DNA from 2 places in the Facklamia sp. HMSC062C11 genome. Region 2 is predicted to be linked to the other one. Evidence: predicted binding sites of a transcription regulator. Region 2 holds the regulator's gene; the other holds the start of a gene.
What was found. Region 2 encodes Rex, which represses fermentation and respiration genes when NADH is low (regulators of the CRP and FNR family bind a similar motif). Its sites were predicted from a motif close to TTGTGAANTANTTCACAA; they were not measured.
Positions count from the first base shown of each region.

Region 1 (9,771 bases), on a different contig from region 2:
ACGCCTTTCTCCTGAATCTTATTATGACGATTTCAAACTACTTTAGCAAGATTGACGTTTAAAATTCTAGAAATAGACTAGTATTTTTCATAGGATCATGTCATAATACTAAGTAGGTTCAAATTAATCTTTGATATTAACCACTAAAAGCGATAGAATAGATAAGCTAGAATATTTTCAAAGACCAATTAGTAAACGAGGTGACATTCATGGCAGAAAAGAATTTAACCGCAAAGGATATCTTACAAAAAGAATTTTCTCGTTCAATGCGTGGCTACAATGCAGCAGAAGTCGATGAATATCTCGATAGTATTATTCGTGATTATGACTCCTATCAAAAAGATGTTGTCTTTTTGAAGAACGAAAATGAACGTTTGATCGCTAAAGTTGATGAGTTAACCAAACAGCTCTCACTTGCAAAGAAAAATGCGCCAAGCAACCCAGGTTCTGGCGTCACTAATTTTGATATTCTTAAGCGTCTTTCCAACTTGGAAAAACATGTTTTCGGAGCTCGAATCTCGGACAACTCCAACCCTTAATAAGTCAATCAATATTACATAGTAAAGTTCAGGTAATCGCGGTCAACTTCTGTTGACTGAGGAAAGTCCATGCTCGCACAATGCTGAAATGCTTGTAGTGATCGTGCTTAGCGAAACAATAAGCTAAGGTAACTTCACCGTTAACGGCGGGAAAAACTTCTAAGGCTACGGCTATGAAGGAGTATCCCATAACGTGCCACAGAGACGATTTTTTGCAGAAATGCAAAAACTGGAACGCTGGTAAACCCCTCGAGCGAGCAACCCAAATTTGGTAGGGGCACTTCTTGAAAGGAACGACCTTTGCGTCGGACAACGGACAAGGAGGCATGTAAATGCAGATAGATGATTACCCCATCATCGATGGTACCTATCAATCGATGATGACAGAACATGGCTTATCGATCTTTACTATTCATAGGTATTAGCCTAGCTAAGAGATTGCTTTTTAGACTGACACTGACTTAGCGTCTGCTAGGTGAGTGTTTTTTTATTTGATAACAACAAAAAGAAAGGAATCCCATGCAAACATACTCACTCATTGCCACTGCTGCAAGTGGCATCGAATCTCTCGTAAACCGTGAATTAAAAGAACTCGGCTATAAAACTCAAACTGAAAACGGCCGTGTCCGTTTTGAAGGCAACGCCATTGATATCGCTCGTACTAACCTTTGGTTAAGAACGGCAGATCGCGTCAAAATTATTGTTGGTGAATTCAAGGCAACAACTTTCGAATCCCTTTTTGACCAAACCTATGCCCTTCCTTGGGAAGACATCCTACCCTTAGATGCTAATTTCCCCGTATCTGGCAAATCCCAAAAATCAAAACTCCACTCCGTTCCTAACTGCCAACGGATTGTAAAAAAAGCGATTGCCAAAAAAATAATGACATACTACAGTCGCACTCAACCCCTAGCCGAAACCGGCAGCCATTACCCCATCGAAGTTAGTCTGGTTAAAGACCATGTTATCATTAGTTTGGATACTTCTGGATCGAGCCTTTTCAAACGAGGTTACCGCAGTGAAAAAGGGGGGGCTCCCCTCAAAGAAAATATGGCTGCAGCTCTAGTCCTATTAACCACTTGGCATGCAGACCGACCACTTTATGACCCAACATGCGGATCAGGCACCATCTTAATCGAAGCAGCCATGATGGGGCGGAAGATTGCACCAGGCTTACAACGATCATTTGCAGCTGAAGATTGGACGTATTTTCATCCAGAGGTTTGGACCATCGAGCGTCAAAAAGCCCGTCAACAAATCAAAGCCGACCTTCAAATGGATATTTTAGGCTGTGATATTGACGGACGAATGATTGAAATTGCTAAAGCTAATGCAAGTAAAGCAGGTGTCGCTGATACCATCGAATTTAAACAAATGCAATTATCAGACTTCGTTCCCAAAAAAGATTACGGCATTTTAATTGCTAACCCACCTTATGGTGATCGCTTGCTGGATAAAGATCAAGTCCATCATCTTTACCAACAAATGGGTGAAATTTATCAAAAAATGCCAACCTGGTCCAAATACATTCTAACCAGCGATGAAGCCTTTGAGGACTATTATGGAAAGAAGGCCACCAAAAAACGTAAGCTCTATAATGGAGCTCTAAAAGTAGACTACTATCAGTATTGGTCAGAGGCCTAAGATAACACTTCAACTTGCCCTTGACGATGAAGGGCTTGTTTAGCAAGCCCATCCGCCTGCTTATTCTTTCCTTCAGGAAGCCAAGTGACAAAGATAAGATCAAACTGATCCGCCAGCTGTAATATTTCTGATAAATACGCCTGATAATGATTCGATCTGACATAGCCTTTATCAAATGAATCGGCCACGATCTTAGAATCTGTTTTTATGGCTATAACTTGGCTCAATGATGATTTGACAAGTAATAGATCCCTTAAGACCTGTCTTAAGCTGACGAACTCCGCTTGATGATTGTCTATTAATTTTGAACAATAGTACTTTTTGTGCTGACGGCTTTGACCTTCGATAATAACATATGCTAGGCCTGCTTCCCCTGTTTTAGGATCAAATGCAGCATCCATATAGATCGTTAACATTTTTTCACCTCATTTTGACCAAGGAGTGATTCCCATGTCGGATATTATTAATTTACCAAATAATGCACAAAACTACTACCGCAAAGGATGCCTTGCCCTTCAAAACAATGATTTTACATTGGCTAAAAAATACCTTGAGGAATCCTATCAAATAGAAAATAATTGGCCCTGCTTTCATGAATTGATCCAACTCTATCTAATGACGCAAAATAATCAAGCACTCAAAAAGTTATGGCAGCAAATACTCAAGGACAAAGATTGGCGATCTTTGGATAAAAACTACTTGACCGCTTATGCTTATTCTGTCAGATCCCTGAAATCTCAATCTGAAATTTTAGTCCAACTCTATCAAATTCGTGACCAACTTCAATCTTTGGGCCATGATCCGCAAGTCTTAGATTCTTTAATCCAACAAGAACAACAGAAACTGGAATTAATTGATACGCTAAAAAATCATCGATCTACAGAGGGCCTTAACCAATGGGTTCAACAATTATGTCAAAGTCCATTAAAAAAAGTGATGAGTACAGTCACAGACCTCTATGACCTTATCGATACACTTGAGATTGACGCAGTTTTTTCATCAATGTTGCAAAACACCCAATTATCTAATTTTATTAAAAGTGATATCTTACATTTTTATTTAAGACAGGACCGAAAAGACAGATTAGAATTGCTTTGGTTCAAGCAAGCCAAAACCGTCAACCTCAAAGAACTGATCCCTTGTAAACAAGACCCACTATTTTTAGATTTAACCAAACGGTTGAACACCTACTGCCAAGATAACAACCCCAACCTCTATGATGACTTATATAATAATCTAACCTTGATTCTACTTAGCTTTTATCCCTTTCTTCAACAAGCTATCCCTGATGAATCACTCTGGTTCGATCATTTTTTAGCTATGAATGGCGTCGAAGAATCACCGGATTCGCTACTCTCCTTGGAAGTGCAAACATATCTAGAACTAGCTAATCGCGAGATTCAAAATCTTCTATTGAGCCTTTCTTTTTAAGTCTCGCCCGTTCACTTTAGCTTTAATACAAAAAATAAACTAATCCCACAGCTGTGATAAAGGACTGTTGATCTTATCATGCTTTGATGCTTTAGCATCGAGGCTTTGATGAATCAACTGAGACCAGAAGACTTCAATCGAAGTTCCTGGCAGTCCACCACCCTAATGGGATTAGTTTTTATTTTTAATACTGATGAAATGGTGTTCGCTTCTCTAGCCAGCCTAGTAAATAAACGAAGACACCTTGTGATCCTCATATTATGAAAAAGCGAAGTGCTTTATCATTAATTTTGTGATTGAGTAACAGCCTATTTAATATCATGAAAGTATTAAGTTTCCTGAATATACACCCTGCTATTCTATTAATCATCCAAGTATGCCTGATAGCGATCCACTTCTAAGATCGTTTGTGCATTTTTTACACGCTCTTCAGTAGGAGGATGAACACCAGCAAGCCGATAAGGGATTCCTAAGGCTTGATATTTATAGACCCCCAATTCATGATAAGGCAAAATCTCAACTTTATGAACGTTTTTCAAAGTCTTAATATAATCGCTTAAGCGATGCAAGTACTCGTCATAATCCGTACGAGTCGGTACTAAAACATGTCGAATCCATACAGGAATCCGGTGATCTGATAAATAATCAGCCATCGCTAATACAGAAGAATTACTCGCTCCAGTTAAAGCAAGATGTCCTTTAGGGTCGATATGTTTAATATCAAACAGAAGAAGATCCGTATATTGCATTAATTCTTCAAATATAGAAAAGAAAGGTTCATCATAAGTGAAAGGAGCCCCACAGGTATCAATCGTGGTATGAATCCCAGCCGCCTTGCATAGTTTAAAATAAGCTAATAGAAAATCGACTTGTAATAGAGGTTCCCCACCACTCACTGTTACGCCCCCTTTTTGCCCCCAAAAAGAACGGTAAGCCACAGCTTGATCAAATAATTCTTGAGGCGTATAAGGAGTTCCTCCTGTCATTTTCCAGGTATCTGGATTATGGCAGAATTCACAACGTAATCGACAGCCCTGCATAAAAGTTACAAAACGAATACCTGGTCCATCAACCGATCCAAAACTTTCTGTAGAATGGACATAGCCGATAACGGGTGGTTCTTGCGAGGTCACGTGCTCTCCTCCTTTCAGATCGATCTACATGGATGCATGCATGGTCCGATTAATAACATCTAACTGTTGTTCGCGTGTCAACTTAATAAAGTTAACCGCATAACCAGAGACCCTAATCGTTAATTGTGGATACTCTTCTGGATGCTCCATGGCATCTAAGAGTGTATCTCGATTAAAGACATTAATATTTAAGTGATGGCCTCCCTCTAAGGAATAACCATCTAAAAGACTCACCAAATTCTCCTCTTGCATCGTATCATCTTTTCCTAAAGCCTTAGGAATAATAGAGAAGGTATTTGAAATACCATCCATGGCTTCCTTATATGGTATCTTCGATACTGACAACAAGCTCGCCAAAGCACCATGAGTATCTCGTCCGTGCATTGGATTAGCTCCAGGTGCAAAAGGTTCACCCGCACGACGACCATCAGGAGTATTTCCGGTCTTCTTACCGTAGACTACGTTGGAAGTGATCGTTAAGATTGAGGTGGTATGAATCGCATTACGATATGTTTGATGTTTCTTAACTTTAGACATGAAGGTCTTCAATAATTGCACACCAATTTGATCAGCACGGTCGTCATTGTTTCCATATTTAGGGAAGTCGCCTTCAGTTTCAAAATCAACAACAATACCATTTTCATCACGAATCGTTCTTACTTTGGCATATTTAATGGCAGAAAGAGAATCGATCGCAACCGAGAATCCAGCAATTCCAGTTGCCATGGTTCGAATCACATTCACATCATGCAAAGCCATTTCAAGACTTTCATATGAATACTTATCATGAGCATAGTGAATAATATTTAATGCATTAACATAGAGTTCAGCCAACCAATCTAACATTTGATCATATTTAACCATGACTTCCTCATAATCTAAATATTCTGAACTAATGCCTCGGTAGCTTGGCCCAACTTGGGCTTTCGATTTTTCATCGACCCCACCATTAATCGCATAAAGCAAGGCCTTGGCAAGATTAGCCCGTGCCCCAAAGAACTGCATTTGTTTTCCAATGCGCATTGCCGATACACAGCAAGCAATCCCATAGTCATCACCATATTCAGGGCGCATCACTTCATCATTTTCATATTGAATGGCCGATGTCTCAATTGATACCCTCGCACAAAAACGTTTAAAGTTTTCTGGTAATTTTGGTGACCATAAAACCGTTAAGTTAGGCTCAGGAGCAGGTCCCAAGTTAGATAAAGTATGCAAGAATCGGAAGGAATTCTTAGTTACTAATGGACGACCATCTAATCCCATTCCAGCAATTGATTCAGTGACCCAAGTTGGATCCCCCGAGAATAACTCATTGTATTCAGGTGTTCTCGCGAATTTAACTAAACGTAACTTCATGACAAAGTGATCTACAATTTCTTGAGCAGATCGTTCATCTAAAATGCCCCGTTGCAGATCGCGCTCAATATAGATATCTAAGAAGGTAGAGGTGCGACCCAAGGACATAGCTGCACCATTTTGTTGCTTAATCGCAGCTAAATAAGCTAAGTATACCCATTGAAATGCCTCTTGAGCATTTTCTGCTGGCCGTCTTAAATCAAAGCCATAGCTATCTCCAAGTTCCACTAATTCAGCCAGTGCTCGATACTGTTCAGAAACCTCTTCCCTTAAGCGCATTACCTCTTCGCTCATATGACCATCACCAATATTAGCGTATTGCTCAACTCGGTCAGCCATTAATCGATCCAAGCCATACAATGCTACCCGGCGATAGTCACCAATAATCCGACCACGACCATAAGCATCTGGTAAACCAGTAATAATCCCAGAGTGGCGTGCAGCCCGCATTTCTGGTGTATAAATATCGAACACCCCTTGATTATGGGTCTTACGTAAATGGTTAAAGGTATATTCTGTCTCCTTATCAATCTCATAGCCATAAGCTGCTAGTGAAGACTTTGCCATGCGAATCCCTCCAAAAGGATGCATGGGACGCTTAAATGGTTGATCTGTTTGTAAACCAACAATCCGTTCTTTTGCCTGGTCCAAATATCCTGGGCCATAGGAAGTAATCGTTGAGGCAATTTTGGTCTCCATATCTAAGACTCCGCCTGCTTGACGTTCTTGCTTCGTCAAATCCATAACCTGGTCCCATAATTGGAAGGTATCAGGAGTTGCACCTTCGAGGAAAGAGTCATCTCCTTCATATAGTGTATAGTTAGCGACAATAAAATCACGCACATTAATTTCATCTTGCCAGCTTTGCCCCTTGAATCCTTCCCAAGCAGAGCTTACATTTGTCTTCGTCGTTTCCATTTATCATCGTCCTCCTCTAAATAATAATCAATATTGTGAATATTTTAACGAATTTATTGATACACATATTATATCTGAAAGTGTGATAAATAGCTATAGTTTTTTTGATTTTGATACAGTTTTTACAATCTGTTTAAAGCGCATTTCTCGTTTCCAAACAACTCCTTTATAACTCAGGAACTTTAGCTAATAAAAAAACCGCCAAAGCGGCTCTTTTCAAAATATCTTAATCTCTCACATTCCTACAAATATCCTTTCCATGTCAAGCTTTAAGCCTTCACCGCCCTAGTTACTACATAGCTAGGATATTTAACTGATGAAGTCGCCCTTCTCCATTCGTATCTTCATAAAGTTCTCTCAGCAAAAATCCCGCTTTAAGTTGACCCCCAATTTGGTCTTCCATGGTATGTGGCTATATCAGCGTACCATTTCTTTTCAACTAGTTATCAATTTATGATTAGCCTGTTTTCCTAGCTAAACGCTCACGTTCAATCTCAAAGACCTTCTTTTGTAATTCAGTTTCAGAAAGAACACTTTGATTTTGATGATCAAAAGCCTCTGAGACCACTGAATCTTGAGCGTAGTCCTCAAAAACCTGTGTTTTCCTTGCCAACAAATCCATCAGAGTCTCATCGATACTCTCTTGAGTTAACAGTCGATAAACCACCACATTCTTAGCCTGTCCCATCCGATAAACACGACCAATCGCTTGCTGTTCCGTTGAAGGCTTCCATTGGGGCTCGCAGAGAATGACAATATTGGCTGCTTGAATATTTAATCCCACACCACCAGCATCGATTTGACTCAATAAAATAGCGCCTTTATCAGCCGCTTCTAAACGATCAATTAGATCCTGTCTTTGACTGGCTGTTATATCTCCCGATATCATCCCAACCACTTTGTCTCCTAAATGATCTTCCAACTTTTCAAGCACCATTTTGAAAAAAGAAAAGATAATAATCTTATCCCCATTCTCCAAGGCTTCTTCACAGATGGTACAAGTGCTATCAATCTTTTCCGAATGGCGACGATCAACTCCGGAAAAGCCGGCTCTGCGCATCCGCATCATTCCAGAAATCCCCATTCGAACTGCCTCATCGTAAAATGCCTGTTCCTCTTTTGAGAAATTAGACCAGCGTTCCACCATCTCAATCTCTGGCAATTCTTTAAGAACATCGAGACGCTTGCGTCTTAAGTAGACAGTGGCCACCTTTTGCTTAAATTCTTGCGGGGCCTCATCCAACCAATCATTTTTAAAAGAGCCTTCAGTAAAGCTTAAATTTGGTTGCAGAATTGAGAGTAATTGCTTCATTTCAGATAAACGGTTTTCCAAAGGTGTTCCTGTCATAAAAAGATTATAGTCTGCTGAACGAGCCAATTGATAGGCATTCTTAGATCGCTGAGCATTCGGATTTTTAACATAGTGGGCTTCATCCACAATAACTAGGTCCGGTTTATAATCCATCGACTCATTATTAAGGTGCTTACTCTGCTCATAATTCAACAATAAGACACCTCCTTGGTCCTGCCAAGCTTGGACAGCTGCTTTTCGATTGTTTCCTCGGTACAAAAAGCTTGCCATCCCCGTCCATTTGGCAATTTCGCGTTGCCAATTAGCTAAGATTGACAATGGAGCAAGCACAACATGGTGAGTCAGTCCTTGCAAATTCAGATGGTTGGCAATCGCCAAGGCCTGAATCGTCTTACCCAAACCCATCTCATCCCCCAACAGAATTTTCTTAAAGGTCAATGCATACTTCACACCAAATTCTTGATAGGGTCTTAGAATCGCTCCAAATCCATCCGTTTCCAAAGAGAACTGCTTAACACGATCAACGATAATACTAGGAAGATCCCTATAATCCTGATCTCCTCCGCCATTCAACCGGTCAATGACGGCGTAATAAGAAGATGATGATTTCTCAAAGTCTACCATTGCTTGCCAAGCATCCGCAGGCTCAATCTTCAATGACTCCTCGAGCGACATCCCAATCAAAAGATCCACTTGTTTGAACAATTGCTGATATTTCTGCCCCAATTGTTTTTGCTCTTCAATGGGAAGTTGACTAGCTTGATAGGTATTATATGCTTGCTGCCAGAGCTTATCCAGAATCTCCTTACAGGAACGACAGAGCCGCTTTGAGCTAGTAAGATCCACAGGGTTTGACTTCTTCAGCTTCAAGTAGCGATAAAGACTCATTACCAACTGTTTTTCTTCTTCACTCATCTCTGATAAAGATAACTTTGGATAATAGGTCGCTACCATTTGGTCCAGATACTGATCGATCTCTTGCTTTAAAGACTGACACTCATCCTGCGTCCATGCTAAGTATCTTGCCAAGCGATCCGCCTTAGTTTTCAAATCTCCCAAGCTCTCAATTTTTAACGAATGACAAGCCTCTTCGGGAATTTTCAATGAACTATAGACTCGAAAAAGGGTAATAGGTTGATCTAGAGCTTTTTGACGTCCCTTCTTTAACTTCACTTTTTGTATCATTTGTTGGATACGTCCTTCAATCCATTGCTGATCAAATTGTTGCATAAGACCATCAATTTTTTCTAAATAAGATTGAATCTGTAATAAAATTTGATCTCTAGCAGTAGATCGATAGTCTGATAATTCCAGCATAGCAAGATGAATAGCTGGGGCAGAATTTTTAAGAATTTCTTGATAATCCTTTGAATCCAAATCTGAATCAATTAAAGAGTTCGCCTGAGTTAATAAGGATTCCCACTCTACTTGATGG
Region 1 covers NZ_KV802384.1:64,269-74,039, forward strand. Annotated here, with positions in the region: gene gpsB (cell division regulator GpsB) at 210-539, shown strand; RNA gene rnpB (RNase P RNA component class B) at 564-942, shown strand; gene HMPREF2758_RS02585 (THUMP domain-containing class I SAM-dependent RNA methyltransferase) at 1,059-2,183, shown strand; gene HMPREF2758_RS02590 (ribonuclease HI family protein) at 2,180-2,599, opposite strand; gene HMPREF2758_RS02595 (tetratricopeptide repeat protein) at 2,634-3,614, shown strand; gene pflA (pyruvate formate-lyase-activating protein) at 3,977-4,747, opposite strand; gene pflB (formate C-acetyltransferase) at 4,772-7,024, opposite strand; partial or broken gene HMPREF2758_RS09110 (class I SAM-dependent methyltransferase) at 7,294-7,433, opposite strand; gene HMPREF2758_RS02610 (DEAD/DEAH box helicase) at 7,482-9,771, opposite strand, start outside.
Region 1: the regulator Rex is predicted to act here: its motif matches at 7,058-7,075, upstream of pflB (formate C-acetyltransferase).

Region 2 (18,046 bases):
ATCTTCAATTAAAATCTTACCAACCTAAACCTCGAAATCGTCGAATTAAGCAGCGATTATTTTTGATGATAGGAATCGTGTTTGTTATTAGTCTCTTTTGTGCTGTAAAGGCGATCGGATTTATGCTAGCAAATGCCTTAGACGGTCTAATTGCAGCAGCCATTGTGCTTCTTATCTTACATTGGATGGCACTATGTTTTCTAGTATACTTGGTTTATCGGCGATCCTTTGCGACAGATCTTGAAGAACGTCGAGCATCAGTTTGGCGTTCGTATGGGCAATTTTTGAACCAAGCTAGTCATTATCAATTGTCTGCTTATGGTGATCTAGCAGTGTGGGAGAGAAATATCGCCTATGCAATTAGTTTAAATAAGATGGCTCAAATACAAAAAGCATTTACTTGTCAGTTTAACTTGAATCAATTAGAAGAGGAAGGCGATAGTTTGAATGGGGACCTTTATCGTGTTCCAGATAGTCTTTCGGGAATTTTTATACCTGCTTTAAAAGAATATATAGATCAGTTTGAATATTTTAAAGCTTTTTAAATGGGATAGTTATAATGAGGTGTAGTTTTGACAATGGTATTTAATAAAACTTCTTTATTGCAACAATTATATGCTCCACCAGAAGATATTTTGACAGATATGACTCAGTCAGACAGTCTAGCCTTTTCAATATTAGCATCTGGATCGAGTGGTAATTGTGCCTATATAGAAAGTAAGCAGTGTCGTTTACTGGTGGATGCTGGACTATCTGGTAAAAAGATTGAAATGCTGTTTAAAAGTATTCATAGAGATATTCGACAATTGGATGGGATTTTAGTAACACATGAACACAAAGATCATATTCATGGCGTGGGAGTCTTATCTCGACGATATAATCTACCTATTTATGCAAATGCGGAAACGTGGTTAGCAATGGAAGGGATGATCGGTCAGATCGATCCAGCTAATAAAAAAATTATTCCTCCTAATCAAATGATTTCTTTTAAGGATATCGATATATTAACCTATGAAGTAAGCCATGACGCAGCGCGCCCTCAGTTTTATGCCTTTCAAAAGGGCAAGAAACAGTTTGCTATGCTAACAGATACAGGCTATGTATCTGAAGCTTTAAGAAGTCAGCTATCTAATGCGGATGCTTATTTAATTGAATCCAATCATGAGATTGAACTGTTACGTTACGGAGCGTATCCTTGGCATTTAAAGCAGCGCATTTTAAGCGATCGAGGGCATCTATCGAATGAAGACGGTGCGTTGGCTATTAAAAATATGATGGGTTCAAGTACAAAGTCTGTTTATTTAGGCCATCTGAGCAAAGAAAATAATCGAAAAGAATTAGCGTTGGCCAGTATGGAAAGGATTCTTCACCAATATGATATCGATACACAAAAGGATCTGACATTATTTATGACGGACCCTGAATCTGCCACTAAAATTCAAATATTATAATCAAACTAAAGCGAAAATTCATTATTTCAATGAAATTTCGCTTTCTTTAGTTATTTTGTAGCAATTTTGGCGTGGATATTTCATACTTTCTTAATAAGCAGATGTTATACTCTCTATTGTAAAGTTAAGGAAAGGAAGTCAATAAGATGGAATTAAAAAAAGATGAAGAAATGAAGACTCTGTTATGGCGTAAAATCTTTACGGGAGTTAGTGGGACGGCCTTGGCTTTCTTATTAGCTACGGGTGTCATTCATCAGCAAGCGATTTTTTCACAAGAAAATGGCACGAATACTGTGCAAGTAAATGATCCTGCCAAGTTGACCGATGAAGAAAGTAAAATTGTTGAAACAGTTAAGACTGCTTCTGAGGCGGTTGTATCAATTGGAAATATGCAAAAGGTGAGTCAGTATTCTGGTATGAGTCCTTTTTCTGGTTTTCAGTCTCATCAGTACTTTATGCCTGACCAAAAAGAAAAAGACCTTCAGCTAGTTGCGGAGGGTTCAGGCGTGATTTATAAGATTGAAGACGGTAAGGCCTATATCGTGACAAATCATCATGTAGTGGATGGAGCAGATGGATTAAATGTTCAATTAAAGAATGGTCAAACTGTGGAGGGCACTTTAGTTGGTAGCGATAATTTATCAGATTTAGCAGTATTAACGATTGATGCTTCGGTAGCGACAAAGGCCTTAGAGTTTGCCGATTCTAACAAAATACAGGTGGGCCAAACAGCAATTGCGATTGGATCTCCTATGGGTAAGGAATTTGCGTCATCGGTGACCAAGGGAATTATTTCAGGGGTTAATCGTTCTGTGCCGGTTGATACCAACGGTGATCATCAAGCGGATTGGGACATGAATTTATTACAGACGGATGCTGCCATTAATTCAGGAAATTCTGGAGGAGCTTTGATTAATTCTGCAGGCCAATTAATTGGAATTAATTCTAGTAAATTAGCTAAAGTTGGGGTTGAGGGAATGGGCTTTGCGATTCCTTCGTCCGATGTTGTTGATATCATTTCTCAGTTGGAATCAAAGGGACAGGTAGTTAGACCGGCTTTAGGAATTAGTTATACGAGTCTAGATGTGGTTCATCCGGACTATCGTGCTCAAGTTATGGGATTGGATGAAGAGGATGTTAATGGAGCTTTCATTACCGAGGTGGCTAGTGGTGGTGCCGCTGATAAAGCAGGGCTTAAAGCTTATGATTTGATTACAGCTGTGGACGGTCAAGCAGTTGAAAAGACGAATGATTTGCGTAAACTTCTTTATCAACATCAAGTTGGAGATACTATTAAATTAAAGATCCGTAGAGGTAAAGAAGAAATGGAAGTGGATGTTAAATTAGATTCTGCGATTTCGAATGAGGAAGCGAATCCCTTAATGTCTCCAGAGGAAGAAGAAGAAACAAGCCCATTTTAGCTGATTATTATAAAGTTAAAATAGATTGATGGATCATTCAAATATGACAGATTATAATTTGAGGGAAGGACTATCGATGTGTAGTCCCTCCCTTTATCTTTTTTTATATTTGGGCAGATATATTTCTAAAGAAAATTGAACGTTTTGATATTTTAATACCCTGCTTTTAAATGTTATTCTATATATGTTATTTACATTGAAAGTTTTTATCAAATTGCGAATATGGAAAAAGTCGGTTTTTGTTGTTTGAATTGCATTTAATTTAGTCATGGTCCTTGTGGTAAGATGACTTTAAGTGCAAGAAAAGGGGTGTATTATATATGATGCAAATTGATATTGTGGCTGTAGGGAAGATTAAGGAAAAATACCTCAATAAGGGAATTCAAGAGTACCTTAAGCGTTTACAGGCTTATGCGAAGGTTCGAATCCACGAGGTTGCTGATGAAGCAACTGCAGAGTCGATGAGTCAAAAAGAGATAGACCAACTATTAGAAGTAGAAGCCAGTCGAATTAATCACTATATTTCTAATCAGCATACAGTGATTGTTTTGGCAATTGAAGGAGATTTAATTAGTTCAGAAGAGTTAGCCAGCAAGATTGAAAATTACGCAACTTATGGTCAGTCTAAGTTATGTTTTTTGATTGGAGGGTCACTGGGGCTTGCGGAAAGTTTGAAGAGGAAAGCGGACTGGCGGGTTTCATTTGGGCGAATAACTTTACCTCATCAATTGATGCGATTAGTTTTGTTAGAGCAAATTTACCGAGCTTACCGAATTGTCAATCATCAGCCTTATCACAAATAGTCTAAGGAGCTCACTGGATAGGCAATGTAACGTTCTTTAGTTTCTAAGAAAGTAACCTGCCCTAACGTTAAATCTTTAAAGTATTGAACAAACTTGTCCTTATTTTTTTGATCGACGAAGCAGAGTATTTGAACATTGGCTTGGTAGGTAATTTCTTCAGTATGAATCCAATTCTGATTTTTTAGTTCATATTCTACTTGATTAATAAAATGGTAGGGCAAGTTTACTTGGATACCTGTTTGCAGTCGTTGTTGGACAAGACCGAGTTCTTCGACGGCCTTTTTGACAGCTCCACCATAAGCTCGTTTTAATCCCGGAATTCCTAATAGTTGCCCTCCAAAAACCCGAGAGACAACGGCTGTTGTGTTGGTAATTGGATAGAGTTTTAGTGCTTCTAAAATTGGCAGACCTGCAGAGTTAGAGGGTTCGCCATTATCCCTAGCACGTTGGTTTTCACCACTATCTCCAACGATATAGGCAGAGGCATTCGTGCACTGTGGGTAGGTCTTTTTTATTTCGCGAATAAAGTGGTTCGCTTCGTCAACGGAGAGTGTTGTTTTAATATGACAAATAAAACAAGACTTTTTGATGATACTTTGACTGCATTGTCCTTCTCGAATTGTCAAAAACTCTTTAAGCATAAACATACTCCTTAGCTTGTTAGTTATCATAGTGTAGCATAAAAGGACTGCCTGTCGAAAGACAATAGGCAGTCCTTTATGGATGAAATTAATTATCTGACAACGAAAAACCATTTTTCATGCCATTGCTTGCTAAATATAAAATTCTTGCAAGCAGTTGATCCGTATCGGCTTGAGCCATATCAGCCATAGATTGGTTGGCTTCTTCAAGAAGTTTGATAAGCGCATTTCCAACGAGAGGTTTTTCTTGATAGGCTTGATCCGTTTTTGTAATTAAAGCGTGTCCTTTGGCTTGAAGTTTTTCTTGGTAGCGTCCAATTTCAGGTATACAAGCATCGAAATGAGCGTCTGCAAGAGCTGCAATTATCCGATTTACCCAGTAGAAATTATCAGCGGTAACACGTTGGCTGATATTGGCTAGATAATCAGGGGTCTTTTCAATGTTTGTATAAAATGGAATAAGCGCATTGAAGACGTTAGACCCTAAAGCAAGCCATTCGATTGATTGGATTGCCTCATCTTTATAAGGACGAATTTGTGTCACTCCTAAGAAGTTATTCCGATTAATCCCGATTGGACGATAAGGGGAGGAAGTATTTCCTTTAGCGTATGGATCATAAGGTGTCCCTTGATAATGATGAGATAGTGTGTATTTAATATCTTCAATCGTTATTTTACGTTCGGGCTGACGGGACCAGGGGATATTGTCGGAAATGGGACTATAATCTGCACGGCAACCTGTCCAAGTTGAGCTAGTCGGATTAAAGAATTTTTGAATGATCCATGCACGAGGAGTGTTATAAATATGATCGGAATCCGAATGAGAGCCAAAAGCGTCGCGAGGATTTAACTGACCATTGAGGCTGAGATCAAGATGATTGTCTATAATAAATTCTCTTAAATCATTTGAACAAAGATGATTTTCCTGAGCACTAAAGGCGTCATCTAAATCAAAAGCATCGATTCCTAATTGGTTGGGCATGACCACGTAGGCATCATCTGGTACACGCTTAGCGATCCAGTGATGGCCACCGATCGTTTCAAGCCACCAAATTTCATGAACATCTTGGAAGGCAATTCCATTCATTTCATAAGTCCCATATTCGGTTAATAATTGACCTAATCGTTCAACACCTTCGCGGGCAGAGTGAATATAAGGTAAGACGAGAGTCACCATATCTTCCTCTCCGATACCACCAATAATCTCTGCGTGATCCTTGCTGGCTTTTTGGTACTTCACAAGCGGATCTGCTCCAAGAACCCGTTCATTACTAGTTAAGGTTTCGGTAGCGGTCATGGCGATATTTTCTTCATTAATACCACATGCTGCCCAGATACCTTTATCACTTAACCCGTCTGGCATTGCAGTATATCGTAAAGGATTTTCTGGGAGGGGAATTTTAACTTTTGAAATGACTGATTGATAAGTCTTTGGTTGATCTTCAGGGTGAACGACGATGAACTTTTTAGGGGTATATTCACCTGAAGGAGAATCCTCATTACGTGCAACCAGTGTTGAGCCATCATATGAAACGTTTTTTCCAACTAAAATTGTTGTACAAGCCATATTTGTAGTCCTCTTTTCTAATGTATTGATTCTATTATAGCTCAAAAATAAGCTCTCGCAAGTAAAAAAATAAAGCGATTTCTTAAAAATAATATAAGAAAAAGGTTCTTGATTTTTGATTATGACAATGGTGTAACAGGCATACTACAATCTGTTTAAGCCTTGCTAAATCTATTGTGATTAAGTTGGGAAAGCTATATGATGAATCTAGGAAAATTTCAGTTAATAAAATAAAGAAAGAGTGACATATATAATGAATTTTAGAAAGAAAGCTTACTTGGTGTCAGGAGTACTACTCTTGTCAGTACCTACAGCGTTGGTTGCTGCGCATGATTGGGTGATTGACTCTTCCAATGCGATTTTATCTAGTTTCAACGAAGTACCTCAAGCGCAAGAGATGACATCAGCTTTAGAATCCTCTTCGAGCACGACTGAGGTCTCTCATGAGAGTAAAGAAATGTTCACGGAAGAAGCGGCAAAGGAATCTGCGGTATCTTCCAAGGGGTCAGTCAATATTACCCCAATTAAAAAGGTAACGGTCGAACTTGTAGAGGAAAGTACCTCTGAAAAAACATCGGATCTTGATAGAGTTCCTGAGAAAGAAAAAGCGGATGAAAGTAGTCGTGTTTTAGAGCCTAAAACAAACGCTTCTTCTAATGTACTGTTGAATGCCGTTAAGGCAGAGGAGTTTCAATCTTCGGATACAAAAACTTCAAGTACAACTACCGTTGAGCCTGTAAAGACTACCGAACTTGCAACGACGCGTCAAGAAGTGATCACGACTTCACAAGAAGTAACTACGACTTCTCAAGTGGTTGAACCAACGACAACAAGTGTTGTGGTTAACGAGTTAACTACGACGCAAGAACCGGTTCAAGTTCAAGCACAGGAGCCAAAAACCACGACAGCGGCGATGACTACAACTAGTCAAGAGTCAACGACAACAGCCCAAGCCCCAGTAGAGTCGACTACAACGACTCAGTTATTGGTTGAAGCAACAACAACGACCCAAGCGGTTGAACCAACAACGACGACTCAAGCGGTTGAACCAACGACAACAACTCAAGCACCTGTCATGAATTCAGCTAATGGAATGGATCAACCGTCTACAGCAGCATATCGTGACTATATTATCAATACTTACGGTTTGACAGTCGGTTCTTATCGTCCTGGCGATCCAGGAGATCATGGTAAAGGATTAGCGATTGATGTGATGGTACCAGTATCATCAGAATTAGGTGATCAAATCGCTCAAGAAGCGATTAATAATATGGGAAGTGCTAATATTAGTTATGTGATCTGGAAGCAACGTATTTACGGACCATGGACTAATGGACAATGGCAACCGATGGAAGATCGTGGATCAATTACACAAAACCATTTTGATCACGTTCATATTTCGTTTAATAATTAGAAGATTGAGAGAGGGTCTTTGACTCTCTTTTATTTTGGCTTTAGAGTAAGATTTTGGTATACTGGGAACACTTATTCTATTAGAACAGAAAATAAATTGATTTGAGGAACTAGAGCTTGGCTACTTGACCTATTGGCTCCAGATTTAAACAGGAGGAAACAGAGTGAAACTATATGTGAAGCAAAAAGTCTTATCTTTAAAAGAAGATTTTGATGTTTATGATCGTCAGAAGAAGCCTGTTTATCACGTTAAGAGTAAGTGGTTTTCCATCGGTCGGTCGATGAAAATTGTAGATGTTAAAAGTGGTAAGCCTTTGGTAAGCGTGAAGCAGCAACTTCTGAGTATTTTTCCAACATTGAAGGTCTATTACGAAGGGCGTTATCTTTGCTCCGTCAAGAAAACATGGTCGCTATTTCGTCCAAAATATCAAATTAGTCGATTGAATTGGCGTCTGCAAGGGGATCTCTGGCAGCATGATTATCGTTTGAAGGATCGTAAGGGGAATGATTTAGCTAAGATTCATAAACAGTTTTTAGCTTGGTCGGATACCTTTGAAATGACAATTTTAAATCAGGAACTAGATCCTGTTATTGTGGTAGCGGTTATCCTAGCTATCGATATGGTGATGGATAATGATAGTTTGAAAAATTCGAAGTAAGTATAAAAAAGAGCCTCGAAAGGCTCTTTTTGTTTTACTAACGATTAATCTTTAAAGATTGTTTGATCCATATCAAAAGCTTTAACCATTGCATCATCAGCGTCTTTAATATCGACGGTTTTGATGAGCTTGCCTTGAACGATTACTCGGTTAGCAGTGAGGTCGGGACTATCACAAGTAATCAAAGTGACAATCGGTTCACTCGTTGGGTTAAGAACTTCGGTGGTTGTCTTATGAACTGTCATGACGTTGTATGTTTGGTAGACATAGATTTTATCTAAGTCAGTCAAATAGATTAATTGACCTTCCTTGGCATGCATTAATGGGGCGAATAGTAGGTTTGGTTTAACGGAGTGGTGACTTGATAAAATATAGTTGGACTGTCCCATTACTTGATCGGGTCTTAGGGTTCCGGCTCCATAATACATACCAGCATTGGTTGTTCCTTTATTAATGGGCAAATTAATCTTTAAATCAGGAATCGCAATACCGCCAATGACCGGGAGGTTTTTAGGGTTTACTCCGGATGTGATGACTTCAATGGGATCGATAGCTCTGACTTCATTGATGTCGAAAGTAACATCTTTTTGTTGATTAGCTAAAATTTGTTCCCGCGTTAAACTGGAAGCCGTGATCGCTTGTGAGTTCTTGGCAATGAGGTAGTTTTTAATCGGGTTGAGTGATAGTAGGGCTAGGGCAAAAAGAATTAAAAGCACTCCGATAAAGGTCGTGAATGAGAATCTTTTTTTCTTTTTATGACGATAGCGGCGTGATTGTCGGTTAGCTAGAGGAGCTTGTTTTTTCATTAGATACCTCCGTTATTCTTTTTTGTTTTCTTAGGACTATTATAACATCTTTTTTAAAATAAAAGAGGCGTCTATGTAAATTTCCGATATTTAGAATAAAGTCTTCACATATTTTTCACTGGATTCTCAAACTATAAAGCGGTATGATTAGACTAAATGATTTTATTATAGGTGGTTAGAGTCAGGAGGACGGTATGAGTAAGGCAAGTGGATTTTTTAGAGAACTTTTATCCTGGATAGTTTATCTCGTTCTTTGGATGGGAGTAATCTTTGCAATTTATCATTGGGTAGCACAGCCTTTTCAAGTAGATGGATCTTCGATGGAACATACACTCGAAGATGGACAGAAGCTATGGATGGTTAAATTGGCCTCGATTGATCGGTTTGATGTGGTTATTTTTCCAGAACCGATGCCTGCCCAAGGTGAGAAGCCTCGTCTCTATGTCAAGCGGGTGATTGGGATGCCCGGAGATACGATCGAAGTCCGAAATGACCAATTAGTGATTAATGGCCAAGCTATGGAGGAGCCCTATCTTAAACAAAAGGCTACAGAATATTTCCAAGAAAAGGGCGACGTTTTTACACAGGATTTTTCTTTAGAAGCATTGACTGGTCAAGCCACTGTGCCTGAAGGTAAATTATTTGTGATGGGAGATAATCGACGTAATTCTCTTGATGGGAGAGCTTTTGGCTTCATTAATGCAGAGGATGTCCTAGGAGAAGCGGACTTCATTTATTGGCCTTTATCAGACATAGGTCTATTGAAGAATTATGAACTTAATGAAGCAGGTACGGCTATTATTAATCCTTAGACAATCAGACTTGCTCATTTGCTTAAACTTGTTATAATAAGAACGAGGATAGATTAGTAGATGTCAAATGGAGTCAGCAAGAGGCAGTTGATGTGAGTGTCTCCCCTCTTTGCCATCGAACCTGCTATACGTGTTATTTATATAGGTGGCCCCTTTATCGCTAAGAGCTGGCATATTATGCAACTAAGGTGGTACCGCGGAGTAAGACTGTGCTTCGTCCTTAATCGGATGAAGACAGTCTTTTTATTTTGGAGGGAAAAGAATGGTAACAAGAAAAGAAGATTTTTCAAAGTGGTATTTGCAGACAATTCAAAAAGCAGATTTAATGGATTATTCACCAGTTAGGGGTTGTATGATCTTTAAGCCTAATGGCTTTGAGATTTGGGAACATATCCAAGAATGTTTCAATCAGAAATTAAAGGCTGAAGGGATTCGGAATGCTTATTTCCCAATGCTCATTCCTGAGTCTTTCTTTACACGGGAAAAAGATCATATCGAAGGTTTTGCCCCAGAATTACCTTGGGTAACCGAGGCAGCTGGTGAAGCGTTGGAAGAAAGACTGGCCCTACGTCCAACTTCTGAAACGATGATTGGGGATGCCTTTTCAAATTGGATTAATTCTTATCGGGATCTTCCTTATGAAATTAATCAATGGGCTAATGTGTTCCGTTGGGAAAAACGAACGCTTCCGTTTTTAAGAACTTCTGAATTTTTATGGCAAGAAGGGCACACTGCTCATGAGAATGAGGAAGATGCTAGACAGCGTACCATGAAGATGTTAGCTGCTTATCGTGATTTATCTGAAGAATTATTAGCTATGCCTGTTTTTGAGGGAGAGAAAACGCCTTCTGAACGTTTTGCTGGAGCTGTTCAAACTTTTTCAATTGAATCGATGATGCAAGATGGTAAGGCGGTTCAAGCGGGTACTTCGCATTATATGGGGACGAAATTTGCGGAGGCCTTTAATATTCGCTACTTAAATCGTGATAATGAACATGTATATTGTCATACCACTTCTTGGGGGATTTCAACACGGTTGATTGGGGCAATGATTATGACCCATTCAGATGACCAGGGCTTGGTATTGCCTCCAGCAGTAGCTGCCCATCAAGTGATTATTATTCCGGTAGGACCTAAGAAAAAGTTGGCCGAAGTAACTGAAAAAGCGCAAGAACTCTTACAGGAATTAAAATCTGCGGGTATTCGTGCTAGCTTAGATGATTCGGATAATTCGGCTGGGTTTAAATTTAATGAGTGGGAACTCAAAGGAGCTTGCTTAAGAATTGAAGTCGGTCCAAGGGATTTGGAACAAGGCCAATTTGTCTTGAAAGCCCGTGATGAAGCTGACAAACAAAGCTATGATCTAGCAAACTTGGTAGACCAGGTACAATCTTCATTGACAGCAATGCAAGAACGGTTATTGACTAAGGCCCGTCAACGTAATCAAGAAAATATCTACACGGATATTGAGACGTTAGACCAACTTCAAGCTCATATTGAAAAGCAGCGTGAAAACAATGAGCCGGCAGGATGGGTGTTGGCCGGTTGGGATGGAACTGAAGAAAGCGAAGCTAAGATAAAGGAATTGACCGGTTTTACGACTCGAAACATTCCTTTTGATCACTACTTCCAAGGAGAACACGCTTTACCAAGAAAAGAAAAATGTATTGTGACAGGTAAGCCGGCTAAAGCAACTGTTTGGTTAGCGCGTGCCTATTAATCGGTATATTTGGAAAGGAAGTCAGCATGAAAAGTTTAGCGGTAGATACCTCAACCAATGCTTTATCGCTCGCTTTATTTCAAGATGATCAACTGGTACTTGATCAAACTTATCAATTATCAAAGCAACATGGGCAAACCCTGATTCCTTTGGTGAACCAGCTCATAAAGAATGCTGGCTGGTCGCATGAATCGATTAAGGCTCTATATATTGGAAGAGGTCCGGGCTCTTACACCGGTATGCGGATTGGAGCAACTTTTGCTAAAACATGGGCGGTCGCCAAGTCGGTTCAACTATATTCTTTCTCCAGTTTAGCCGCTATGGCTAGTCAAATTTTAGATCATGATGCTCAGGCTTTAGTATTACCTATTATGAATGCTAGAAGGCAAAGTGTTTATGCTGGGGCTTATACATGGTGCGATGGCTACTTACAATCCATGCTCGAAGAAGGGCATTTTGATTTTGAATGTTGGTTAAAAGATCAATTGCTTCCGTTAGTGAACGGTAAAGACTACCGTAGGATTTATTGGGTCATTGATCAAGCGGGGGACCTTACTCCGCTTATTCATGAGCATCTCTTAGAATGGGACGGAACTTATCAAATCATTGAGGGACCTTCAGTACTAGTTACTCTTCAAAGATTACTATTTTTACCGACTAGCTTAGTCAGTGATCCAAATCTGTTCGTGCCTTTTTATGCGCATGAGAGCTTGGCTGAGCAAGAATGGGCTCAGAAACGGTCAGTTGAATTAGGTGCCAGTGAACAAGAAAGTTATGTGGAACAAACGGATGAAACCGACTTGTCTTAATAATTTTTTTAAATTTAACCAAGGGGTTCACCACCCTCATATGAAAGCCTTGGAAGCTTCTATTAAAGCTATGGCAGAAGGAGAAATGGTATATAAGCTTGCTAAACCTAATCAGCAAGATAGTATGATTAGATTGCGTTTAGCGACTTATGAAGATCTTCCGCAAATGGTTGAGATGGAGGGGAAGGCGTATCAGGGTTATCTGGCTTGGGATTTGAAGGACTTTGAGCGTGATTGGAAGTATAATCGAAATTTGGTGTATTTGGTATTAGAAAAAAGTAAGAATTCTGATTATCCTCTGGTCGGGATGATCACCGGTCGATTTGTGAAAGATTATAGTCACATCAGTCATTTATTGCTGTTACCGGAATATCAGGGTGTAGGCTTGGGTCACTCTATGCTAGAGTATTGGTTAAAGGCTAGTCGATACTTGGGGAAAAAATACACAACTTTAGAGGTTCGAGAATCGAATAGTCAGGCACAAAAATTTTATTACCAACATGATTTTATGCAAATTGGTAAAAAAAACTTTTATTACGATGATGGTGAAACAGCCCTCTTGTTAAAAAGATTCTTGTAAGGAAGATACAGTATGTTTCAAATATTTTATCAAGAACCTCCTCAGTGGATTCAGACCTACATTGAAGAAAACAACCAGATCTTTTCTTGGACACCATCAATGACTAAAGAAGACCTAGCCTTAGACTATAGTCATTTAATTGTGGCGATAGAGGATCGAAAAATAATGGGATATTGTGGTTGGCACCAAGTGCTTGATCAAGCAGAAATAACATATATTTTTGTAGACCCTAGTTGTCGCAAACAAGGGGTTGCCAAAGGATTGCTGCAAGCCATGGTGGATGAATTAACGAATCAGTCGGTTCAATCGATTTACCTTGAAGTACGTCGTCAAAATCTAGCAGCACGATCCTTGTATCACCAGGCTTGTTTTAATGTGCTGGCTTGCCGAAAGGATTATTATACAAGCCCATTGGATGATGCCTTGGTGATGCAGTTGGATTTAGTGAGGAAGGGGTCTTGAAATGAAAGAAGATCAATTAATTCTAGCAATTGAGTCGTCCTGCGATGAGACAAGTGTGGCGATCGTTAAAAACGGGGAGGAATTATTAGCTAATATTGTAGCTTCTCAGGTGAAGAGTCATATGCGCTTTGGGGGCGTTGTTCCAGAGGTTGCAAGTCGCCACCATGTAGAACAGATCACGCAAATCCTAACCATGGCTTTAGAAAAAGCCGGATTAGATAGTGTGGAGAAAGTGGATGCGATTGCTGTGACTCAAGGGCCTGGCTTAGTGGGCCCGTTACTTGTTGGTATAACCGCAGCTAAGACCCTCGCCTTTCTATATGATAAGCCTTTAATTGGGGTCAATCATCTAGCTGGGCATATTTTTGCAAGCCGCTTGGTGTATCCTTTGGAATATCCTCTTTTATCCCTGATTGTAAGTGGGGGACATACCGAGTTAGTTTGGATGGAACATGATAACGACTTTCGAGTTTTAGGAGAAACATTGGATGATGCGGTGGGTGAAGCCTATGATAAAGTAGGCCGGTTGATAGATTTACCCTATCCTGCTGGTAAGCATTTAGACCAATTGGCACATGAGGGAGATGCTAAGTTTTATGATATTCCAAGAGCCCTATTGGAAGAAGATTCTCTAGATTTTTCTTTTTCTGGGATGAAATCAGCAGTCATGAATACGGTGCATAATCTTCACCAAAGAGGTCAAAGCGTTAATTCTGTAGACCTAGCGGCCTCATTTCAAGCAGCGGTAATAGAGGTGTTATTGACCAAGGTTGATCGAGCTATGTCAATGAATCCCGCGGCAAAACAATTTGTTTTGGCAGGAGGCGTAGCTGCTAATTCAGGTTTGCGCTCAGCGCTTGAATGCTTATTCCGAGAAAAATACCCTCAAACAAAACTGTTGATTCCACCTTTGTCTTTATGCGGGGATAATGCAGCGATGATTGCAGCAGCAGCTTATCCATTATATTTAGCAGGAGATTTTTCAAGATTAGATCTAAATGCACGACCAGATATGGATTTCCGCGATGAGATAGATTAAAAGAAATTTAAGTGAGTTACAATAAAAAACGTTAACCCCCTAAGTTAGGAGGGTTAACGTTTTTTAGATAGTCAATCCGGGGTTTTCCGCTTCGAAATCTTCCAGCGCAAGAGTCGCGGTCTCCCACTTTTCCAACGCTTGATCAATATTATCTTGACAAAGTTTTAAAGCTTGGTCGAGTTTTAAAAGTTGATCTTGATCATTAGCGTGGGAGGCTTCGATCATCTTTTCGTGAAGTTTTTGTTTTTCATCTTCAAGTTGATCATTGTCTTCGAGAGCTTCTTCCACGGCAGTTAATAATTTGCGGTACTCTCGTTTAAGTTGTTTATTCTCTTCATAGCTATTTATCTTAGAGGGTTTTGCGATAGGTGAGGCCTCTTTACTTTGGCTATTCTCCTGAAAGGCGGCTTGTTCTTTTTTCTTTGCCATATAGTAATCAAAATCACCTAAGTAGAGAGTTCCTCCGTCGGGATGAAGTTCAAAAACTTTTGAAGCAATGCGATTGATAAAGTAGCGATCATGTGAAACGAAGAGTAAAGTGCCATCGTATTCAATAAGGGCTTGTTCTAAGACCTCTTTTGAATCAATATCTAAGTGGTTGGTGGGTTCGTCAAGAATCAAAGTATTATCATGATCGCAAGCGAGTAAGGCTAGGGCTAAGCGAGCCTTTTCTCCTCCGCTTAATAAGCTGACTTTTTTATCCACACTATCTGAATCAAAGAGAAAAGAGGCTAGAATTGATCGGATTTTCCATTCATCGGTTGTATCGTGTGCCTGCCATAGGGTTTCAAGAACGGTTAAATTACCATCAAGTGCATTGACGTTTTGAGCATAATAGCCGTAGTCAACATTACTACCGAAATTAACCTGCCCGGCTTTTGGGGGGAGTTGACCGATTAGGGTTTTTAATAAGGTCGATTTTCCAATTCCGTTTGGGCCGACAATGGCGATAGCATCTTGCTTGCGTAAGTCTAAGTCGATCCCATGACTGAGAGGAGGGACATTCGGATAGCCAATGGCGAGCTCTTGGCATTCAATAACCCGTTCGCCAGACTCACTCATTGTGGAAAATTGAATACGTGGTGCTTGCTTGTCCTGGAGAGGTTTATCGATTCGCTGCATTTTATCTAACTGTTTCCGACGACTTTGGGCACGTTTGGTCGTAGAAGCGCGGACAATATTCTTTTGAATAAAGTCTTCTAGTTTAGCGATTTGGCTTTGTTGTTTAAGGTATTCTTTCCATTCTTTAGCTTGCCGTGTTGCTTTTTCTTCTACATAGTAACTATAATTTCCCTTATAATGATGGAACTCTTGGTGACGTAATTCATAGACCTGATTGACCACGTTGTCTAGGAAGTAGCGATCATGAGAGACAATTAGAAGGGCTCCTTGATAGGTTTGTAGGAAGGACTCTAACCAAGCCAATGTTTCCATATCAAGATGATTGGTGGGTTCATCAAGAATCAGTAAATCGTAATCCTTGAGAAGTATAGCCGCTAAAGCAAGCCTTGTTTTTTGACCGCCGGAGAGGCTTTGAATGGGACGGTCATAATCTTCTTCTGTAAAACCAAAACCATGGAGGACTGTCCGGATGTCGGATTCAATTTGAAAGGCATTTTTTTCTTCAAGAGCGAGATTGAGTTGGTCATATTTTTTTAGGGCTTCATGGTATTGGGGATCGTCGATAAGCCCTTCTTTAGCTAATAGACTCACTTCGTCTGCGGCTTGTATAGCTTGCTCTCGTAGTTGTAACTTATCTTTAAAGACACTTTCCATTTCTTCCCAAATGGACTTGGGGGAATGGAGAGCGACATGCTGTTCTAAATAGCCGATTTTTAATCCCTTGGCTTTAGCGATGTGACCGTTATTAATGGGTTCTTGTCCCATAATTTGTTTAAGCAAGGTCGATTTACCGGTTCCATTTCGTCCGACTAATGCGATACGGTCTCTTTCTTGAATTGAAAAATTAACCTTTTCATAAAGAGTTTCATCGCCAAAGCGCCGACTGACATCATGAGCTTGAAGTAAAATCATCGCCGTCATCCTTTCTAGTAAGATTCATTATACCATGTTTCGCGAAAATCATATAGATTAACTAGATAGAAGCATGATTTGAAATTGGCAGAAATGTCAAATGATGATATACTAATAAATAGAGAATGTTAATAAATGAAGATGATTTATCAAAAAACAGAATGGAGGCGAACAATGACTCAAAAAATACCAAAGGCAACAGCTAAACGTTTGCCAATTTACCACCGTTATTTACGATTCTTGTATAATGCGGGCAAGGATAGAATTTCGTCTTCTGAATTAAGTGAAGCAGTAAAAGTAGATAGTGCAACGATTCGAAGGGATTTTTCATATTTTGGTGCATTGGGCAAAAGAGGCTATGGCTACGATGTAGAATATTTATTGCAATTTTTCTCTAAGGCTCTAAACCAGGATCAATTGATCACGACGGCTTTAATTGGTGTTGGATCTTTGGGAAATGCTTTGCTAAACTATAATTTTCGCAAGTCAAATAATGTCCGTATTGGATTGGCTTTTGACATTAACCCAGATCTTATTGGTAGTAAACATGGTCAAGTTCCGATCTACTCGATGGATGAGATGGAGGAACAATTGAAGAAGAATCAAGTGAAGGTGGCGATTTTAACGGTTCCTCAAGAGGTAGCTGAACAAGTGATGGAACGCCTAATTGCAGTAGGGATAAGGGGAGTATTGAATTTTACGCCACTTCGTTTTCAAGTTCCTGACCATGTTCGGGTTCAGAATGTTGATTTAACAAATGAGTTGCAGACCTTGATATATTTTATTGATCAGGAATAGTAGCGAAGTAGGGAGAAATCTTAAAAAATTGAGAGACCGCGATCATAGGATCGGGGTCTTTTTTCTTTGGAGAGAAGGGCAAACATTTCCCTTGCTTTTTAGAAAGTCATCTACTATAATAAAGATAGAGGTTAGCACTTGGCGATTAAGAGTGCTAACCCTGGAATGAAGGATGAAAAATGGAGGGAACACAATGTTAAAACCATTAGCAAAACGTATTGTATTAAAAGCCAAAGAAGCAGAATCAACTACAGCCAGTGGCTTTGTATTACCAACTGCTGCTCAAGAAAAACAACAAATCGGGCAAGTAGTTGCCTTAGGAAATGAAATTGAAGAAAAAGACGGTATTAAAGTTGGCGATCAAGTGATCTATAAGTCTTTTGCAGCAACAGAAGTTAATGATAATAATGAAGACTTTGTTATTATTGAACTTAAAGAAGTTCTAGCAGTTGTTGAATAGTCAAATAGAGTAGAGGAGAGAGATTATGGCTAAAGAATTAAAATTTTCAGAAGATGCACGTGCAGCCTTACTTCGAGGCGTGGATATTTTAGCAAATACAGTTAAAACAACCATTGGTCCTAAAGGACGAAATGTGGTTTTAGATAAGACTTATGGATCTCCATTAATTACTAATGATGGAGTGACGATCGCTAAAGAAATCGAATTAGAAGATCGTTACGAAAATATGGGAGCTCAATTGGTTCAAGAAGTCGCTTCAAAAACAAATGATATCGCAGGTGACGGAACAACAACAGCGACCGTATTAACTCAAGCGATTGCCCGCGAAGGAATGAAGAACGTTACTGCAGGGGCAAATCCAATTGGTATCCGCCGAGGAATTGATAAAGCGACTCAAACAGCAGTTAAGGCGCTGAAAGAATTATCGCAACCTGTTTCTTCGAAAGAATCTATTGCTCAAGTAGCAGCTGTTTCATCGGGTGAAGTGCGTATTGGTGAATTGATTGCGGATGCGATGGAAAAAGTAGGTAATGATGGAGTCATCACTATTGAAGATTCACAAACGATTGAC
Region 2 covers NZ_KV802377.1:1,129-19,174, reverse strand. Annotated here, with positions in the region: gene HMPREF2758_RS00990 (DUF2207 family protein) at 1-545, shown strand, start outside; gene HMPREF2758_RS00985 (MBL fold metallo-hydrolase) at 573-1,451, shown strand; gene HMPREF2758_RS00980 (S1C family serine protease) at 1,598-2,872, shown strand; gene rlmH (23S rRNA (pseudouridine(1915)-N(3))-methyltransferase RlmH) at 3,193-3,675, shown strand; gene HMPREF2758_RS00970 (IMPACT family protein) at 3,666-4,316, opposite strand; gene HMPREF2758_RS00965 (C69 family dipeptidase) at 4,405-5,883, opposite strand; gene HMPREF2758_RS00960 (VldE C-terminal domain-containing protein) at 6,182-7,297, shown strand; gene HMPREF2758_RS00955 (LURP-one-related/scramblase family protein) at 7,461-7,955, shown strand; gene HMPREF2758_RS00950 (class A sortase) at 8,000-8,761, opposite strand; gene lepB (signal peptidase I) at 8,956-9,573, shown strand; gene proS (proline--tRNA ligase) at 9,836-11,293, shown strand; gene tsaB (tRNA (adenosine(37)-N6)-threonylcarbamoyltransferase complex dimerization subunit type 1 TsaB) at 11,320-12,102, shown strand; gene HMPREF2758_RS00930 (GNAT family N-acetyltransferase) at 12,083-12,682, shown strand; gene rimI (ribosomal protein S18-alanine N-acetyltransferase) at 12,695-13,144, shown strand; gene tsaD (tRNA (adenosine(37)-N6)-threonylcarbamoyltransferase complex transferase subunit TsaD) at 13,146-14,183, shown strand; gene HMPREF2758_RS00915 (ABC-F family ATP-binding cassette domain-containing protein) at 14,247-16,217, opposite strand; gene HMPREF2758_RS00910 (redox-sensing transcriptional repressor Rex) at 16,392-17,015, shown strand; gene HMPREF2758_RS00905 (co-chaperone GroES) at 17,209-17,475, shown strand; gene groL (chaperonin GroEL) at 17,501-18,046, shown strand, end outside.